Niabella yanshanensis: one gene and its partners. The protein of the gene in region 1 interacts with the protein of each later gene in a pairwise test. Links are inferred from orthologs where the notes say so. Each region holds a gene or a part of one and is shown on either strand. Other genes may lie near its edges.

What was found. Proteins that work in one complex are often made in the same cells at the same time.
Region 2: the proteins of dnaE (region 1) and U0035_RS18460 interact in binary tests that used the Escherichia coli proteins (3 or more experiments, as listed by UniProt). The link is inferred for Niabella yanshanensis from one-to-one orthologs.
Region 3: the proteins of dnaE (region 1) and U0035_RS18175 interact in binary tests that used the Escherichia coli proteins (3 or more experiments, as listed by UniProt). The link is inferred for Niabella yanshanensis from one-to-one orthologs.

What each region holds. Positions count from the first base shown.
Region 1 is NZ_CP139960.1:4,221,481-4,225,987, forward strand. What follows is about bases 62-4,297. They hold dnaE (DNA polymerase III subunit alpha), read left to right. Parts: upstream 62-425; coding sequence 426-4,097; downstream 4,098-4,297. Other genes in these bases: U0035_RS17595 (phytanoyl-CoA dioxygenase family protein), read left to right, coding at 4,189-4,297. Outside these bases: more of U0035_RS17595, read left to right, coding at 4,298-4,507. UniProt on the Escherichia coli protein: DNA polymerase III is a complex, multichain enzyme responsible for most of the replicative synthesis in bacteria. This DNA polymerase also exhibits 3' to 5' exonuclease activity. The alpha chain is the DNA polymerase catalytic subunit.
Region 2 is NZ_CP139960.1:4,425,908-4,429,137, reverse strand. Bases 123-3,081 are described here. They hold U0035_RS18460 (DNA polymerase III subunit gamma/tau), read left to right. Parts: upstream 123-680; coding sequence 681-2,483; downstream 2,484-3,081. Other genes in these bases: U0035_RS18455 (pyruvate dehydrogenase complex dihydrolipoamide acetyltransferase), read left to right, coding at 2,688-3,081; U0035_RS18465 (RagB/SusD family nutrient uptake outer membrane protein), read left to right, coding at 123-467. In the rest of the region: more of U0035_RS18465, read left to right, coding at 1-122; more of U0035_RS18455, read left to right, coding at 3,082-3,230. UniProt on the Escherichia coli protein: Part of the beta sliding clamp loading complex, which hydrolyzes ATP to load the beta clamp onto primed DNA to form the DNA replication pre-initiation complex.
Region 3 is NZ_CP139960.1:4,359,989-4,363,192, forward strand. What follows is about bases 123-3,055. They hold U0035_RS18175 (methionine aminotransferase), read left to right. Parts: upstream 123-981; coding sequence 982-2,130; downstream 2,131-3,055. Other genes in these bases: ilvA (threonine ammonia-lyase IlvA), read right to left, coding at 123-855; U0035_RS18180 (ATP-binding cassette domain-containing protein), read right to left, coding at 2,544-3,055. In the rest of the region: more of ilvA, read right to left, coding at 1-122; more of U0035_RS18180, read right to left, coding at 3,056-3,204. UniProt on the Escherichia coli protein: Shows aminotransferase activity with methionine and histidine as substrates, and to a lesser extent also with phenylalanine.

The sequences.
Region 1 (4,507 bases):
TATTATTGTTCAATGTGCCATTTTTTTTAAAAAATTATTAAAAGCTTGATTTTTAATAAAATATCTAATTTTTGATCCATTTTTATGCTTTTTTTTATCGCCGGATGCCTCATTTTGTAGGTTGAATGCAGCATTTTGGGGAATTATTCTCCACAAAAAACGAAACATTTCTGTTCATCGGGCGAGGGGAAAGTGCCGTTTAAACGGTTCCCTGTTCTTAAACTTATCAGCATTAACCCCATAACCTTAATCTGTTTCCGGGTGTTATAAATCAGCCTGGGATATTGTGCATAAAGAATTTGGGTAGGGAGGGAAAAAATTTGCACTTTGCAAGGCAAATCCGGAAGGTTAAAATTACATTGTCTTTCGGTATCATGATGTTTTAAAAAGGATAGCTGCTGCTGTGGCAATCATAAAATATACGGATGAAATTCTCACATTTACACGTTCATACACAATATTCACTGCTGGATGGGGCCGCACCTATCGGCAACCTGTACAAAAAAGCGATAAAAGACGGAATGCCGGCGTTGGCGATCAGTGATCATGGCAACATGTTTGGTGTTTTCCAATTTGTTGCAGAAGCCTATAAAAACCTGGATGAGAACGGAAAACCTAAAGTGAAGCCCGTGGTGGGTTGCGAATTCTATGTAGTAGAAAATCGTCTTGAAAAAACTTTTACCAAGGACAAAAAAGATAAAAGATATCACCAGATTTTACTCGCCAAAAATGAGCAGGGATATCGTAATCTGACCAAACTCACTTCGCTGGGGTTTATCGAAGGGTTGTACGGCAAATACCCCCGTATTGACAAGGGCCTGATCCTGCAATACCATGAAGGGTTGATTGCCACTACCTGTTGCCTGGGGGCCTCCGTACCGCAGGCCATTTTGAGAAAAGGAGAGGCAGAAGCCGAACAGGAATTTAAATGGTGGCTGGACCTGTTTGGAGAAGATTTTTATGTGGAGCTACAGCGGCATGATATCCCCGACCAGGAAAAGGTAAACGAGGTGCTGATCAGGTTTGCGGCTAAGTATAAGGTGCCCATTATTGCCAGCAACGACTCGCATTATGTAGACCAGGAAGATGCGAACGCCCATGATATCCTGCTTTGCATCAACACCGGTGAAAAGCAGGCCACGCCCAAGTTTAAAGGGGATTTTGGCGACGAAGATGCGAATAGTAAAGGATCCCGCTTTGCTTTTGCTAACGACCAGTTTTATTTTAAAACAACTGAAGAAATGACGCAGTTGTTTCATGATATTCCTGAAGCGATTGACAATACCAATGCCATTGTTGATAAAATTGAGTTGCTGGATCTGAAGCGCAGCATATTACTGCCTAATTTCCCTATTCCGCAGGAATATAAAACGCATACACAGGATCAAAAGACAGAAAAAGGGGATGTTATGAGCGCCGACTCCCTGAACCAATGGGAGTTTCTGAAGCACCTTACTTATGAAGGAGCGAGAGAGCGTTATGGGCTGGCATTTGAAGGCGACGTAAAAGAACGGATCGATTTTGAGCTGTTTACCATTAAAACCATGGGTTTTGCCGGTTACTTCCTTATTGTAAGTGATTTTATTAAAGCGGGTAGAGATAGTGGCGTATTTATCGGGCCGGGGCGCGGTTCGGCCGCGGGTTCGGTGGTAGCCTATTGTATCGGTATTACCAATATTGATCCTATTAAATATAACCTGCTTTTTGAGCGTTTTCTGAATCCCGATCGTAAATCCATGCCGGATATTGATACGGATTTCGATGATGAAGGGCGCCAGAAAGTAATCGATTATGTAGTACAGAAATATGGTAAAAGCCAGGTAGCGCAGATCATTACTTACGGTACGATGGCCGCTAAAATGAGTATCAAAGACGTGGCTCGTGTAATGGATCTGCCCTTGTCAGATTCTAATGCCCTTGCCAAGCTGATACCGGAGAAACCGGGTATATCGTTAAAGCGGGTATTGCACGCGCCCATGTCGCCCAAAGACGGTGAAAAATCTCTTTCAGAAAAAGAGGGGCTGGCTTCTGAAGATCTTGATAGCGTAAGAAGGATACGGGAAATATATAATGGCAGCGATTTACAGGCTAAGGTATTACATGAGGCCGAAATCCTGGAAGGATCCGTTCGGAATACCGGTATCCATGCAGCGGGTATCATCATCGCTCCGAAAGATCTTACCGAATTATTACCTGTAAGTACAGCTAAAGATTCCGATTTATGGGTTACACAGATTGAAGGCAGTGTAATTGAAGAGGCGGGCGTAATTAAGATGGACTTCCTGGGTTTGAAAACCCTTACCATCATTAAAAATGCGCTGCAGCTGATCAAATTAAATTATGGTATTGAGATAGACATCGATAGTATACCGCTGGACGATGAAAAGACTTACCAGTTATATCAAAAAGGTGAAACCAACGCAACGTTCCAGTTTGAAAGTCCGGGTATGCAGAAGCACTTGCGCGATCTGAAGCCCGATAAATTTGCCGATCTGATCGCCATGAACGCCTTGTATCGCCCGGGACCTTTACAGTACATTCCCAACTTCATTAAACGTAAACATGGAGCCGAGGAAATTACCTATGACCTGCCGGAGATGGAAGAGTACCTGGCAGAAACTTATGGTATCACCGTGTACCAGGAGCAGGTGATGTTATTGAGTCAGAGCTTAGGAGGGTTTAGTAAGGGTGATGCGGATATCTTGCGTAAAGCCATGGGTAAAAAGCAAAAGGCGGTACTGGATAAAATGAAAAAACAGTTTATCGACGGAGCGGTACAGAAAGGGCATCCTGCCGATAAGCTGGAGAAAATATGGACAGACTGGGAGGCGTTTGCGCAATATGCCTTCAATAAGTCGCACTCCACCTGTTATGCCTTTGTAGCTTATCAGACAGCCTATTTAAAAGCGCATTATCCCAGTGAATATATGGCCGCGGTTTTAAATAACGCCGGTTCATTAGAGAAAATCACTTTCTTTATGGAAGAGTGTAAGCGTATGACATTGGAAGTATTGGGTCCTGATATTAACGAATCGCTAAAAGGTTTTGCCGTAAACAAAAAAGGAGAGATCCGTTTTGGTTTGGGTGGATTAAAGGGTGTGGGTGAAGCAGCGGTGGAAAGTATTATTGCTGAACGCGAAAACGGTGCTTACCCCAGCATTTTTGATATGGTAAAGCGCGTAAACCAGCGCACTGTAAATAAAAAAACGATGGAAAGCCTGGCTTATGCAGGGGCTTTCGATTGTTTTACTGATATCCACAGAGCGCAGTACTTCTTTACACCGCCTAATGACAATATGAATGGACTGGAGAAGATCATTAAGTATGGCCAGGTGTGTCAAACCCAGTCACAAACGAGCTCGAATACCTTATTTGGAGACCTGGCAGAGTCAATGGAAATACAAGTGCCTAAAATAGCTGAGTGCGAACCCTGGCCATTGGTGGTTCAGCTGGATAATGAAAAAGAAGTAACAGGGATTTTTGTGAGCGGGCATCCTTTGGATGACTATCGTTTCGAAATGGAAAACTACGGCATATCGAAGATTGGTTATGTGAATGAGTTTAAGGAAGACAAGGAAAAAGTAAACTCCAGCGCTACTTTTAAACTAATGGCCCTGGTGAGTGACGCGCAACATAGGGTAGCCAAGAGCGGTAATAAGTTTGGCAGTTTTGTACTTGAAGATTATAGCGGTAAGCTCGAAGTAGTATTGTTTTCTGAAGACTATCTCAAGCACTCAGCGATATTGCAACTCGGTGCGACAGTTTATGTCACAGGCTTTTTCAAGCAGCGTTTCAACGGCGATTTTGATTTTAAAATATCATCGATTTGCCTGGCCGAAAGCGTTAAGAAAAACATGACTAAGAAACTTACTTTACAACTACCCGCTGCAGAGATTACCGAAAACATGATAGATTTCGTGCAGCAAAACCTGAAATCAAATAAAGGCCCCTCAGCTTTGAACTTAAAAATAGTAGACGAGGCTGAAAATATAGAAGTCGAACTCTTAACAAATGGCAAAGGCTTTGAAATGAATAGCGAACTGATCGGGTTTTTAAAAGACAGAGAGAACTGGAAAGTGAAGGTGGAATGTAATTAGGTAATAGTGAGTAGTAAATGGTGAATAGGAGGACCCGGCTCTAACCGATCCAAATTTAATACGGTGGCGTAAGTAATCAATGCCTGCAGTTATGGATGATGCAATGTTTCATAAAGCCCGGATTACGGGGCAGGGTTTTTCGGTTGTTAAATCGGTTTATACCAATATGGAAGTTGATGCTGTTCTGCAAATAATAGGGCAGGCAGATACTTCAAAAGATACTTTTCGCCGATCGGATGACCTTTTTGCCATCCGGCAGTTTTTAAAAGAATTGCCGGGTGTGTTACCAGTTTTATTAAATGACCGGTTAAAGGAGTTGATCAGTAGTTTGTTTGGTGAAAACTATTTCATTGTCAAAAGTATTTATTTCGACAAGCCCCCCGGCTCTAACTGGTATGTAGCCTATCACC
Region 2 (3,230 bases), 200 kb from region 1 along the record:
CCTTTATCAGGTATACTGAAGTTGTTTTTAATTTTATAGAAGCCAGCCTGGAGCTTGGAGATGAAGCTGCTGCCCGAACCTGGCTGAACCGGATCCGGTTTCGTTCAGGTATGCCGGCCATTCCGGCAAGCGAAACGGGACAGGCACTCAAAGACCGGTATCGCCATGAAAAGCGAATAGAAATGAGCTTTGAGGAACAACGGTATCATGATGCACGTCGTTGGCTGATCGCTCCCGAAACACTTGGCAGAAAGGTGACCTTCATTAATATAACAGGCACTTTTAAAACAGGCAAACAGCAATCCAGCCCTTATAAGCACGATGAGGATGTGTATACCTATACCTACACACCTGTAACGGATGAGGCCCATGAAAACCGGAAATGGGTGAACAAGATGTACTTTGCGCCTATTGCACGCGACGAGATGAATAAAAATACAGCACTGGTACAAAACCCTGGATACTAGCCTAATCCGGGTTTTGATAACATAACACTTATTTAAAAGGTTCGCCTGACAACTATTGGGTTGGGCGAACCTTTTTAAAAATACGCCGCCTTATTCCCCGCTTCAACTGTGCATAGCAAGCACGCGGCAGGCTCTTGATCCATTTTTTCCACAACAGTCTCCTCGCCCAACAAATCAGGCTGCAATACGTTACTTTTGTCACGAGGAGTAATCATGGATAAATTTATAGTTTCAGCACGCAAGTACAGGCCCCAGAATTTTGATACCGTTGTAGGTCAGGGGCATATCACCACCACATTAAAGAATGCGATCAAGCAAAACCAGCTGGCGCATGCTTTCCTGTTTTGTGGTCCCAGGGGAGTAGGTAAAACTACCTGTGCCCGTATCCTGGCCAAAACCATCAACTGCGAAAATGCGACTCCCGATGGGGAAGCCTGTAATGAGTGCACTTCCTGCGTATCGTTTAATCATGGCAGCTCACTGAATATTCATGAACTGGATGCGGCCAGCAACAACTCGGTAGATGATATCCGTACATTGGTAGACCAGGTACGTTTTGCGCCCCAGGCCGGCAAATATAAAGTGTATATCATAGATGAGGTACACATGCTAAGTTCGGCGGCCTTTAATGCATTCCTTAAAACACTGGAAGAACCACCCTCCTATGCCATTTTCATATTGGCTACCACCGAAAAACATAAAATTCTTCCCACTATATTAAGCCGCTGTCAAATATTCGATTTCAAACGCATCACCACTAATGACACGGTAGAACATTTGGAAAGCATTTGTGGCAAGGAGCAGGTAAAAGCTGATAAAGCGTCTTTACAGCTCATAGCCCAGAAAAGCGAAGGCTGTATGCGCGATGCGTTGAGTATAATGGATAAAATAGTGAGCTTCAGCAACGGCGAAGTAAGCTATAACAGCACGCTGGAGCACCTGAACATACTGGACGAGGACTATTATTTCCGGTTAATGGACTATATGCAGCAGCAGGACCTGGCCAGCGCCATGCTTTTATTTGATGATATTAACCGCAAAGGTTTTGAGGGTGACCTGGTATTGAACGGGATGGCGGCTTTTATTCGCAACCTGCTGGTAAGCAAGGACGAAAAAGTAGTGGCGCTACTGGATACTGTGGAGAGTTTCAGAGAAAGATATCTTACTACTGCTCAACAAATTCCTACAGCGCTGTTAATTAGTGCTTTGAATATTTTAAACGAGTCGGAGATCAATTATCGTTCGGCCCGTAATAAGAGATTGCATGTGGAGCTCACCTTAATTAAGCTCTGCTACCTGCAACAGGCCATGCAGCTCTCACTGGATGAAAATTCGGTGTCAAAAAAAAAACTGATTGAGTCAAAAGGAGCGTTAGCATTCAAACAAATTCAGCCGGTATTATTAAGGGAAAGACCCGCTAAATCGCAGCAGGTAGTCCCTCCCGCGGCTAAACTAACCATTGCCGATGAACCGGTTATGATACCGCAGCAACCGGCGATGAAAACAGTCACAATCGATCAGCAACCCCGAGCTAATCATGGCTCAACGCCTACTCCAACAGCCGGGAAAAAATTGAGCAGCCTGGAGAAGCTCCGGCAGCAATTCAAGGAAATAGCCCCTGAAAAAGAAGATCAGCCGCTGCAGGAAGCTACTCTGATAGAGGCCTGGCAGAAATTCACACAACTGTTAAGAGATAACCGCAACCCGGCAGCCCAGAGCTTTTCATTGGCTACTGTTGAGATCCTGGATGCTAATTCTTTTAATGTGTACACTTCCAATCCACTGGAAAACCGGTTTGTAGAGATCACTAAAAACGAAGCGGCTGAATTTTTAAAGACAGAATTGCAGAATACTCAACTGCAGCTCTTCAACCTCATTGATGCCAACCGGCAGCCGGTACAACAGGAAGTAATAGAGCGGCCCCTATCTGTAGTAGAACAATACCAGAAAATGATCGCGAAATATCCTCTGGTACAACAATTAAAGGAGAAACTGAAACTGGAACTGGGGCGTTAAGGTTCGCAGCCCGGAGCATTCCAAATATTCTTGATATCGAAGGCATAAAATGCCAACAGAAAACACAGCATTACGGTAATTTTTTGCCGTCATACTGTGTTTTTTTACTATTATATTAATAAATGATGGAATCTGCGGCTGCAGACATTTCACTATTGCCCATTCACTATAATTCACTAATTTCGGGCGAAATATTTTATATACATGGCTGATAAAATTTTAATGCCCCGTTTGAGTGATACAATGACTGAAGGGGTGATTGCTGCCTGGCATAAAAAAGTAGGCGATAGTGTAAAAAAAGGCGATTTGCTGGCTGAAATTGAGACCGATAAAGCCACAATGGAGTTAGAAAGCTATAAAGATGGAACTATTTTGTACCTGGGTGCAGATACAGGTGGCAAGCTGCAGGTGGATGATCTGATGGTAATTGTGGGTGATGCAGGTGAAGATATATCAGGACTAGTGAACGGGAAATTGGGTGGAAGCGCTGAAGTTAAAGAAGAGAAAAAAGAAGAACCTGCTAAAGAAGCAGCTAAAACTGAAGAAAAAGCAGCCACTGCTCCTTCTGGTTCAACGATAGATGTATCCAAACTCGAAGAGGTAGTATTAATGCCTCGCCTGAGCGATACCATGACAGAAGGCGTTATTGCCAGCTGGGCCAAAAATATTGGCGATGATGTAAAAAAAGGTGATTTGCTGGCCGAAATAGAGACTGATAAAGCCACTATGGAGCTGGAAAGCTATAAA
Region 3 (3,204 bases), 140 kb from region 1 along the record:
TGCAGGTTCTACGACGATTGCGTCTTTATTGTACAGCTCCAGTATGGTGGTGCATATTTTTCCTTCCGGTACCAGAACAACTTTATCCAATACTTCTTTACACATGCTAAAAGTCAGGTCGCCTACTTTTTTAACGGCAGCGCCGTCCACGAACCTGTCGATACTGCCAAGTTCTACCGGATGCCCCGCACTTAGCGCTTCCGTCATGGAAGGCGCTCCCTCCGGTTCGGTGCCTATTATTTGCGTTGAAGGGCTGGCCAGCCGTACGAAGTTTCCAACACCCGCGCATAAACCGCCTCCGCCAATGGGGAGTATTACATAATCGATATGATCTAATTGTTCGCTGATCTCCAGTGCTACCGTAGCCTGTCCTTCGATTACTTTCATATCATCAAACGGGTGAACGAAGGTCATGTTGTTTTGTGCGGTAAATCTCTTGGCAGCATTAGCGCAATCGTCATAGGTGTCGCCGGTTAAAATAACTTCGATATTGGTTTCGCCAAACATTTTTGTTTGGGTTATTTTTTGTTTGGGTGTAATGGAAGGCATAAAAATAGTGCCTTTAATATTCAATGCTTTGCAGCTGTAGGCAAAACCCTGTGCATGGTTGCCCGCACTGGCGCATACAACGCCTCCTTCCAGTTCTTCCGGGGAGAGGCTCCTCATCATGTTATAAGCACCCCGTAATTTATAAGAGCGTACTACCTGGAGGTCCTCCCTTTTTAAATAGATATTCGCTCCAAACTGTTTGCTTAATGTTGCGTTTAACTGCAAAGGGGTTTTCGATACCACTTGCTTTAACCTGCTTGCAGCTTCCTGCACTGATTCAACGGATAGGGTACTATGAAATGACATGTTGATTGATTCTGAATCTTCAAATTTACAAGGATTTTTCGGGCTATTATCAACAGGGCGCCGATCTCTTTTTGACGGGAACTATTTCTTTATTAAGTTAGCAAGATCGATATACAACTTTTGTTCATGAGCTTACGCAATAAACACACTGCATCTCCTGTAAATATATTTACCGTGATGACCAACCTGGCCAGGCAGGAAAATGCCTATAACCTGTCGCAGGGATTACCGGACTACCCGATAGCTTCTGAGTTAAGTGAGTTATTGCGGGAGGCCGTTACGGAGGGCTTTAATCAATATGCGCCCATGCAGGGACTGGTTCCGTTAAGAGAAAATATATCCTGCACTTTGAATGACCGGTATAACACCGGTTTTTGTTCACCGGATACAGTTACCATAACACCCGGCGCTACCTACGGTATTTACACAGCGTTTGCCGCGATTATTGAAAAAGGTGATGAAGTTATTTATCTCGAACCAGCTTTTGATTGTTATCTGCCGGCTATTGAGATTAATGGAGGTGTTCCCGTGAGCGTTACCCTTGAAAGTCACAATAATTTTGCTATCGACTGGGAAAAGATACAAAATGCGATCAGTGCTAAAACAAAAGCTGTTCTCATTAACACACCGCATAATCCTACGGGTTATGTATGGAGTCAAAATGACTGGGACCAGCTGGCCGCTATTATAGATGGAAGAGATATTTATGTAGTATCGGATGAAGTGTACGACAGTATTGTGTTTGACGGGCAGCGGCATATCCCCGGATTTTTACAGCCTTTATTCAACGACAAGATTATTTCGATCTATTCCTTTGGAAAGGCTTTCCATATCACCGGGTGGAAAGTAGGCTATTGTGTTGCGTCGAAAGCCATTACAGAGGCGTTCCGCTCTATACATCAGTATCTTACTTTCAGTGTTAATACGCCTGCTCAATATGCGCTGGCGAAATACCTGGAGCTATATGATGCCGGGGAAGCGGGGCGTACTTTGCAAGTCAAAAGAAATCTTTTAATTGATGGATTAAAACCTTCACCATTAAGACCGCTGGCGACCAGTGCGGGTACTTATTTTCAGCTATATGACTATTCTGCTATAAGTGATTTAAATGATGTTGAGTTTGCCCAATGGCTGACCACAGAGCATAAAGTAGCGACGATACCTTTGAGCGCTTTCTATAAAACGCTGCAGAAAGACCGGATCGTGAGGTTTTGCTTTGCCAAAAAAGATGAGGTGATAGAAACAGCCACGTCCATCCTGCGGCATATTCGTTAAAGCTCAATGGTTGTAGTATTGATACTTTTCTTTATGAATTAGTATTATATTTAAGCAGCTAATTACTTCAATATGAGAAATACGATGCTAATTTGCCTGCTTTGTATCATCTTAATTTGCTGTTCTAAGAAAGAAGAAATAAACAACGATGACATGCCCCCGGGATATTCCGGCATGGTTACAAGTGAAGATCGCTGCTATACAGAAAGAAGAACATAGTCAATTATATGTTGTAAGCGAGTACCGGATCAGCGGAGAACATTTTATAACATTACAAAACCCGTTAACTCATGCATGCCTTGTGAATTATATGATGTAAAAGGAATACGGTCCAATATTGCGTTGAACGAACAAACAGAAGTGAAACCGGTAAGGGTAATATGGCCCGTTACGCCTTAGAAAGGAACAGGTTTTTAAATTCCGGGAACTTTTTTACCGTTTTTTAAAACCAGTTTATGAGTAATTGATGAGGGTAGTTGTGTTTCAAAATGACCTACATAAATAATAGTTACACCATTTTTACTGATCTCATCTACCAGTTTATTAAAGTACTGTGTTTGTTGTTGATCCAGGCCCTGGCAGGGTTCATCCAAGACCAATAGTTGCGGATTTTTGATAATGGTGCGGCCCAGTAATGCCAGTCTTTGTTTGCCCAATGGCTGGGTACTTAATAGTTCGTTTTTAACATCCTGCAGATCCAGGAACTGAAGTAGCTCCTCTAACTGTTGCTTTTGGGTATAGCGCAGTTGCCTGTACAAACCATTACTGTCAAAGAAACCGGAGGCTAAACTTTGCAGGACAGTAGCATTGGCATCAAAATACCAGTGCATTTCGGGAGATATCATCCCGATCCGTCTTTTGATATCCCATATGCTTTCACCGCCACCACGTTGCACACCAAAGAGTTTAATATCGTTAGCATAGGCCTGTGGATGGTCTCCTGTAATTAAACTGAGGAGTGTAGATTTACCGGAACCATTGTGGCCTTGCAATAACCAGCGTTCACCGGCATTCACCTCCCAGTCAACACCAGATAATACTTCTTTCTGATCGTACCTCACACGGATGTTTTTC